One region of the Microbacterium sp. CIAB417 genome, then DNA from elsewhere that is predicted to be linked to it. Evidence: riboswitches for the same ligand, from Rfam matches in the RefSeq annotation. Region 1 holds a riboswitch; the other holds the start of a gene.

What was found. Region 1 has a riboswitch for ZMP and ZTP ahead of glyA (serine hydroxymethyltransferase). Riboswitches for the same ligand answer to the same signal wherever they lie in the genome.
Region 2: it holds a riboswitch for ZMP and ZTP, as region 1 does, so the genes downstream of both, glyA (serine hydroxymethyltransferase) here and glyA (serine hydroxymethyltransferase) in region 1, are expected to answer to the same signal.

The regions. Positions count from the first base shown of each region.
Region 1 covers NZ_JAHZUT010000006.1:219,044-223,204, forward strand. The annotation lists gene KYX17_RS24615 (beta-N-acetylhexosaminidase) at 1-1,181, opposite strand, end outside; ZMP/ZTP riboswitch at 1,245-1,329, shown strand; gene glyA (serine hydroxymethyltransferase) at 1,362-2,636, shown strand; gene KYX17_RS24625 (bifunctional methylenetetrahydrofolate dehydrogenase/methenyltetrahydrofolate cyclohydrolase) at 2,633-3,520, shown strand; gene KYX17_RS24630 (hypothetical protein) at 3,694-4,161, opposite strand, start outside.
Region 2 covers NZ_JAHZUT010000002.1:790,728-794,888, forward strand. The annotation lists gene nagA (N-acetylglucosamine-6-phosphate deacetylase) at 1-952, opposite strand, end outside; gene KYX17_RS10365 (family 20 glycosylhydrolase) at 949-2,436, opposite strand; ZMP/ZTP riboswitch at 2,533-2,616, shown strand; gene glyA (serine hydroxymethyltransferase) at 2,653-3,927, shown strand; gene KYX17_RS10375 (bifunctional methylenetetrahydrofolate dehydrogenase/methenyltetrahydrofolate cyclohydrolase) at 4,066-4,161, shown strand, end outside.

The DNA.
Region 1 (4,161 bases):
GGGAAGTCCGCGGTGTACTTCATGTCCAGATATGCGCGGGTGGACGGCGACAGGATGACGCGGCCGCCGCGCTCGGCGAACCGGCGGGTGTGCTCGGCGTGCTCCGCGGTGGGCGTGCTGCTTCCCCAGAACTGGCCGACGGTGCCCTCGGCGACCTGCGCGGATCCCGCCTCGTGCCAGGCCACCGGCGTCTTCCCGAGCTCGGCGGTGAGGGCCGTGACGCGTTCGATGAATGCGTCGAAATCGGCTGCGGGCGTGCCCAGGCACTCGTCTCCGCCGACGTGCAGGTACGGGCCGGGGGCGATCTCCGCCACTTCCGAGAGCACGTCGCGCAGGAACTCCCAGGTCGCGTCCTCGTGGATGCGCACGGAGGAGTGTCCGACTCCCCAGCCGAGGTAGGGCTCACCGGCCACGGGGAGCGGCTGGCCCAGGGACTCGGACTGCGCCAGGAGCATGTCGTTCATGACCGGAGCCTCGACGACATCCGGGTAGGCCAGACCGATCGCGTGCGTGTGCCCTGGGAGGTCGATCTCCGGGACCACGACCATGTGGTGGGCGGCCGCGTATCCGACGATCTCGCGGAAGTCGTCCTTGGTGTAGAAGCCGCCAGGGCGACCGAGCGTGGAGGTCCCCGCAGCCTTCTCCGTCAGCAGCGGGCGGCTGTCGATGTGCAGGCGCCAGCCTTGATCGTCGGTGAGGTGCAGGTGCAGGTGGTTGAACTTCAGCGATGACGCGCGGTCGATGAACGCCTTGACGGTCGCGACGTCGAAGAACGTCCTGGCGACGTCGAGCATGACGCCCCGGTACGCGTAGCGCGGGGCGTCGACGATAGAGGCGCGTGCGATCGACCAGACGCCGTCCTTCACGCGCAGCAGCTGACGAAGGGTCTGGACGCCGTAGAACAGCCCGGCATCCGATCCGGTGATCTCGACGCGGGCGCCGATCTCGAGGCGGTACGACTCGCCGTCGTCGTCGGTGCGGCGGAGGACGAGGTCGCCGTCGGACGGCGGGTCCGTGACGACATCCGGCCGCAGGCCGGTGCGCGCGGCGAGCACATCGGAGAGGACGGATGCCGCGGCATCCGCGCCGTCGACGATGACGATGCGCGTGGCGGGGGAGAGCACGAGCGTTCCGGAGCCCTCGGTCACGGACGCGGGCTGGGGGACAAGAGTAAGGACCATGAACAAAACGTACCGGTGACCGTGACGACATCCAAGCATCCGGACCGATCCGATCCGCTATGCTCGAGACGTCGCGACTGGCGTCTGGGTGGGGTACCACCGGGGAGCGACTTCTCATGGAAATCGACCGCGCGCCTGGGCCGATAGGAAATCCCTTCCGCCGTGAGATCAGGAGCAGCCATGACCGACCCGTACTTCAACGCCCCGCTGTCCGAAGTCGACCCGGAGATCGCCGAGGTCCTCGAGCGGGAGCTGAACCGCCAGCGCGGTTATCTCGAGATGATCGCTTCCGAGAACTTCGTCCCCGTCTCGGTCCTGCAGTCGCAGGGGTCCGTGCTCACGAACAAGTACGCCGAGGGCTACCCCGGGCGCCGCTACTACGGCGGCTGCGAAGAGGTGGACGTCGCGGAGGAACTCGCGATCCAGCGCGCGAAGGATCTGTTCGGCGCCGAGTTCGCCAACGTCCAGCCGCACTCCGGCGCCACGGCCAACGCCGCCGTGCTGCACGCGATCGCCCGCCCTGGCGACACGCTTCTCGGCCTCTCGCTCGACCACGGCGGTCATCTCACGCACGGCATGAAGATCAACTTCTCCGGGCGGCTGTACGACATCGTCGCCTACGGCGTCGACCCTGAGACCTCGCTCGTGGACATGGACGAGGTGCGGCGCCTCGCCCTCGAGCACAAGCCGAAGGTCATCATCGCCGGCTGGTCGGCGTACCCGCGTCAGCTCGACTTCGCGGCCTTCCGCGAGATCGCCGACGAGGTGGGCGCGTACCTGTGGGTCGACATGGCGCACTTCGCCGGTCTGGTCGCCGCGGGCGTGCACCCCTCGCCCGTGCCGCACGCGCACGTCGTGTCCTCCACGGTGCACAAGACGATCGGCGGCCCGCGCTCCGGTTTCATCCTCACCAACGACGCCGACCTGGCCAAGAAGATCAACTCCGCGGTGTTCCCGGGTCAGCAGGGCGGACCGCTCATGCACGTGATCGCGGCGAAGGCCACGGCGTTCAAGATCGCCGGCACGCCGGAGTTCCGCGAGCGTCAGGAGCGCACGGTCCGCGGCGCCGCCCTCCTCGCCGAGCGTCTCGGCCGCCAGGACGTGCAGGACGCCGGCATCCGGGTCCGCTCCGGCGGCACCGACGTGCATCTCGTCCTCGTCGACCTGCGCGATGCCGAGATCGACGGCAAGCAGGCCGAGGACCTGCTGCACGACATCCACATCACCGTCAACCGGAATGCGGTCCCGAACGATCCGCGTCCGCCGATGGTGACGTCGGGCCTGCGCATCGGCACGCCGGCGCTCGCCACGCGCGGATTCGGGGACGCCGAGTTCACCGAGGTCGCGGACATCATCGCGCTCGCGCTGCTGCCCGGTGCCGACGTGGCCGCACTGAAGGCGCGCGTCGACGCGCTCGCTGCGGCCTTCCCGCTCTACCCGGGGCTGACCCAGTGACCGCTGTCGTCCTGGACGGCAAGGCCGCCTCGGCCGAGATCAAGGCGGAGCTCGCGGAGCGCGTCGCGGCGCTGCGCGCTCGGGGCGTGATCCCCGGCATCGCCACGGTGCTCGTGGGGGCGGATCCGGCGTCCCAGTTGTACGTCGGGATGAAGCACCGGCAGTCCGAGGCGATCGGGATGAACTCGATCCAGCGCGAACTGCCGGCCGACGCCACGCAGGAACAGGTCGAGGCGCTGATCGACGAACTCAACGCCGATCCGTCCTGCCACGGCTACATCGTGCAACTGCCGCTGCCGAAGCACCTGGACACCGACGCGATCCTGGAGCGCATCGACCCGGCCAAGGACGCCGACGGGCTGCACCCGACGAACCTCGGGCGTCTGGTGCTCAATGTCAACGCCCCGATCACCACGCCCCTGCCGTGCACTCCGCGCGGGGTGATCGAGCTGCTGCTGCGCAACGACTACGACCTCAAGGGCAAGCACGTCGTCGTCGTGGGGCGCGGAGTGACGATCGGACGTCCGATGGGACTGCTGCTGACGCGTCGCGACATCAACGCCACCGTGACGCAGGTGCACACGGGGACGCCGGACATGTCGCCCTACCTGCGTCAGGCGGACGTGATCGTCGCGGGCGCGGGGGTGAAGCACCTCATCCGCGCCCACGACGTCAAGCCGGGCGCCGCCGTCCTGGACGTGGGCGTCACGCGCGAGACGGATGCCGAGACCGGCAAGACCCGCGTCCATGGGGATGTGCATCCGGACGTGGCCGAGGTCGCAGGCTTCCTGTCTCCGAACCCGGGCGGCGTCGGCCCCATGACCGTCGCGCTTCTCATGACGAACGTCGTGGAGGCCGCGGAGCGTCTCACCTTCGATCGTTGAGCCGCGGTTCGACTCGCATCGCTCGCTCCGCGCAGGTCTCCGTGAGCCGAAAGGCGGTCGTCGTCGATCATCAGTGACCGCGTTTCGACTCCTCGCTCCGCTCGTCGCTCAACGAGCGAGGTGGGTTTCGGCGTGTGAGGCCGGCGAGTCCGGGCCGGCGTTTCGAGTCCGGGCTAGAGCTCGTCGAGCATCCGGCGCTGCTCGGGGGTGAGCCCGTCCTCGGCCTCGCGGCGGGCCTCCGGCGTCGTCTGCGTCGGTGCCGGAGGCGCAGCGGTCTCCGAGGTGCTCCGGCGTCCGCCGGTGACCCGGTCGTACACCTCGCCGGCTTTGCGGTGCAGGCTGTCGTCGATGCGGTCGTAGATCACCCAGCCGAGGAGTAGCAGCAGGGGCGGCAGCACGTACCCCCAGAAGAAGCCGGCGATGCTGACTCCGCTCAGCCACACGGTGAGCGCCCAGACGATGAGCTCGACGAGATAGACGAGCACGTACTGCACGGTCTTCTCGCCCGCCCTGGTGCGATCCGCGGCCGACTTCGCGGTCGCCCTGCGGAACAGCGAACGCAGCGCAGGTTTGATGAACAGGGCGCCGAGGGTGAGGATCACGGCCGCCCAGAGCGCGTTCCAGCCGACCGCGACCGTCGG
Region 2 (4,161 bases), on a different contig from region 1:
GCGTCAGCGTGGAACCGGCGATCGTGTCGGTGCCGGCCACGTGCGCGATGCCGCCCGCGACCTCCACATCGAGCGCGCCGAGGCGGTAGGCGCCGTCGGCGGCACCGGCGGCGGCCATCGCGTCGGTCACGAGCGCGACGCGCCCCGCGGCGGCGGATGCGGCGATCCGCACGATGTCCGGATGCAGGTGCACGCCGTCGGCGATGATCTCCAGCACGACGCGGTCGTCCGCGAGCGCCGTCCCCACCGGTCCGGGGAAGCGGTGGTGGAGCCCGGGCATCGCGTTGAAGGCGTGGGTGAGCACCGTCGCTCCCGCATCGAACGCCTCGGCGGCGAGGGCGGCGTCGGCTGCGGTGTGACCGACCGCCGCGACGACACCCGCCGCGACGATCCGCCGGACGGCGTCGAGGCCGCCGGGAAGCTCGGGCGCGAGCGTCACCTGGCGCACCGTGCCGTCGCCGGCCGCCAACAGCCTGTCGAGCGTCTCGGGGTCGGGGGCGCGCAGCAGGTCGCCGGCATGCGCCCCCCGGTGACTCGGTGCGAGGAAGGGACCCTCCAGATGGGAACCGAGGATGTCGGGATCGGTGCGGGCCAGCTCCGCGATCGTCTCCAGCCGCTCCACGAGGTCGCCGAGCGTCGCCGTGGCGAGCGAGAGGACGGCGCGAGTCGTGCCGTGCGCGCGGTGCAGTGCCCGGGCGGCGCGGACCGCATCCGGTCCGTCTTCGTAGGAGCGACCGCCGCCGCCGTGACCGTGCAGGTCGATGAATCCGGGGGTGAGCACCGCGTCGGGGCCCGCCTCGGCGCGCGCATCGACCAGCACGTCGCTCGCGTGTTCGCGCCAGCCGTCGCCCGTGCCCCGATGCGTGATGCGGCCCGCCTCCCATCGCACCCAGCCGTCCGGCGTCTCGCGGCCGCCGTCAACGATCCGTACCGAGTGGACGATCACGCTCACCGCCACGGCACGCCGTCGATCCGGCCGTAGGCGAGCCCATCGGCATCCCACCGGGTCGCGAGATCCGCCAGACGCTCGCGGAAGCTCTCCCACGACCGGGATGCACCCGGCGACCACGCCACCTCGGCGGCCGCGGCGAGGCGAGGGAACACCATCTGCTGGATGTCCTCCTCCGTGCGGATCGTCTCCGTCCACAGCGCCGCCTCGACGCCGAGGATCTGGTCCTCGCGGATGCCGGGAACGACCTCGCTCGGCTCCCAGTCGTAGGCGCGGCGCAGCGGCGTCGGACCGTTCGCCCACGTGAGCCCGAGGGCGCAGTCGGCGCTGTCCTTCATATCGAGGTACACCGCGTCGGCGGGGGAGAGGATGAGGCCTCCGCCGCGCTCGACGAAGCCGCGGGCCTTCTCGTCGGTGCCGTCCACGGGGCGCACGAAGCCCCAGTACTGCCCGATCGTTCCGCCCGCGAGGTGCGCGGCGCTGCCCGCTTCGTGCCAGGCGACGGAGGTTTTGCCGAGCGACGCCACGAGCGCGGTGACCTCCGCGAGCGCCTGGTCGTAGTCGTCGCGCGAGGTGCCGAGGGCCTCGTCGCCGCCGACGTGCAGGAAGGGTCCCGGCGTCAGTGCGGCCAGTTCGGTGAACACGTCGCGCAGGAATGCGCTCGTCTCCGCATCGCCGATGCGCAGCGACGAGAAGCCGACGCCGAAGCCGGTGTACGCCTGCCCCGCGACGGGCAGACCGCCGCCGAACTGCGCGGCCGTCTCCTCCAGCTCGGCGCTGACGACGGGAACGTGCGCGATCTCGGGGTACGCGAGCCCCACGGCGTGCGTGTGTCCCGGCACGTCGAACTCGGGGATCACCGTGATGTGACGCGAGGCCGCCGCATCCAGGATCCGCTGCCAATCGGCGCGCGAGTAGCAGCCGCCCGCATCGCCCAGGGCCGCCGAATCCGAGGCGTGCTCGGCCAGCCGCGGTCGCGAATCGAGCGCGAGTCGCCACCCCTGGTCGTCGCTGAGGTGCAGGTGCAGCACGTTGAGCTTGAGCTCCGCCATCCGATCGAGGAGGCGCTCGACGACGTCGACGGCGAAGAAGTGCCGGGCGACGTCGAGCATCAGCCCGCGGTGGACGAACCGCGGTGCGTCGTCGATCACCACGGCCGGCCACACCCAACCCTGCCGGGTCGGTGCCAGCAACTGCAGCAGCGTGTGCACGCCGTGCTGCAGGCCGGCGGCATCGGATGCGGTGAGCTCCACCGCGTCCGCATCGATCCGAAGCCGGTACGACTCCGCCGCACCCTCGCCGTCGATGCGCAGGCGGACGGCGCCGTCCGAGGCGGTGACCGGCGACAGTCCCGTGCGGCGGCGCAGTCGTCCGGTCAGGAGAGCGACCGCACCCGCCTCACCGGCGATGGAGAGCGCCTCCGTGACCGCGAACGCGCCGTCGCCGAGGGCGACGGACGCCGGTCGCGGAACCAGGCCGGTTGACATGTAAGGAACCTTAACAAACCCGCCTCCGGTGCACCACGTGTTCGCCGCGGCGGTGCCGGGCGTTCAGGTGTGCCTCGCGTCCACGTCCGGTATGCTCGATGCCGTCGCGACTGGCGTTGAGGTGGATGACCACCGGGGAGCGACCGACACGGTATTCGGCCGTACGCCTGGGCCGATACGGAACCCATCTGTCCGAAACCGTCGTCAGGGAGAGTCATGACCGACCCGTACTTCAACGCCCCCCTCGCAGAGGTCGACCCCGAGATCGCCCAGGTGCTCGAGCGCGAACTCGAGCGTCAGCGCGGCTACCTCGAGATGATCGCGTCCGAGAACTTCGTGCCCGTCTCGGTGCTGCAGTCGCAGGGCTCCGTGCTCACCAACAAGTACGCCGAGGGCTACCCCGGCCGCCGCTACTACGGCGGCTGCGAAGAGGTGGACGTCGCCGAGGAGCTCGCGATCGCCCGCGCCAAGTCCCTCTTCGGTGCCGGCTTCGCGAACGTGCAGCCGCACTCCGGTGCCTCCGCCAACGCGGCGGTGCTGCACGCGATCGCCCGTCCCGGCGACACGCTGCTGGGCCTCTCGCTCGACCAGGGCGGTCACCTCACGCACGGCATGAAGATCAACTTCTCCGGCCGGCTCTACAACATCGTCGCCTACGGCGTCGACCCCGAGACCAGTGTCATCGACATGGACGAGGTGCACCGCCTCGCCGTCGAGCACAAGCCGAAGGTCATCATCGCCGGCTGGTCCGCGTACCCGCGCCAGCTCGACTTCGCGCGCTTCCGCGAGATCGCCGACGAGGTCGGTGCGTACCTCTGGGTGGACATGGCGCACTTCGCCGGCCTCGTCGCCGCGGGTGTGCACCCGAACCCCGTTCCGTACGCGCACGTCGTCTCCTCGACCGTGCACAAGACGATCGGTGGCCCCCGCTCGGGCTTCATCCTCACGAACGACGAGGATCTCGCGAAGAAGATCAACACCGCGGTCTTCCCGGGCCAGCAGGGCGGTCCGCTCATGCACGTGATCGCCGCCAAGGCGACCGCGTTCAAGCTCGCGGCGACCCCCGAGTTCAAGGAGCGCCAGGAGCGCACGGTCCGCGGCGCGGCGATCCTCGCCGACCGGCTCGCGCAGCAGGACGTGAAGGATGCGGGCATCGCGGTGCGCTCGGGCGGCACCGACGTGCACCTGGTTCTCGTCGATCTCCGCGAGGCGGCCATCGACGGCAAGCAGGCCGAAGACCTCCTGCACGAGATCCACATCACGGTCAACCGCAACGCGGTGCCCAACGACCCGCGTCCGCCGATGGTCACCTCGGGTCTGCGCATCGGCACGCCGGCGCTCGCGACCCGCGGTTTCGGCGACGCCGAGTTCACCGAGGTCGCCGACATCATCGCGCTCGCGCTGCTTCCCGGCGCCGACGTCGCGGCGCTGCGCACGCGCGTCGCCGCGCTGACCGCCGCGTTCCCGCTGTACCCCGACCTGCAGCAGTGATCGGAACGGATGCGGCAGCACCGGGTGTTGCCGCATCCGTATCCCTACGTGCATAGTGATTGAGTACCCTCGGTCGCGACGCTGCGCTCCTCGCGCAGGCCGGCGCGTGTTCGGGGCGGGCTCGAAGAGGAGACGATAATGACCGCGATCACACTCGACGGCGTCCGCACCGCGGCCGCGATCAAGGAAGAGCTCGCCGCGCGCGTGGCGGCGCTCGCCGAGCGGGGAGTGGTT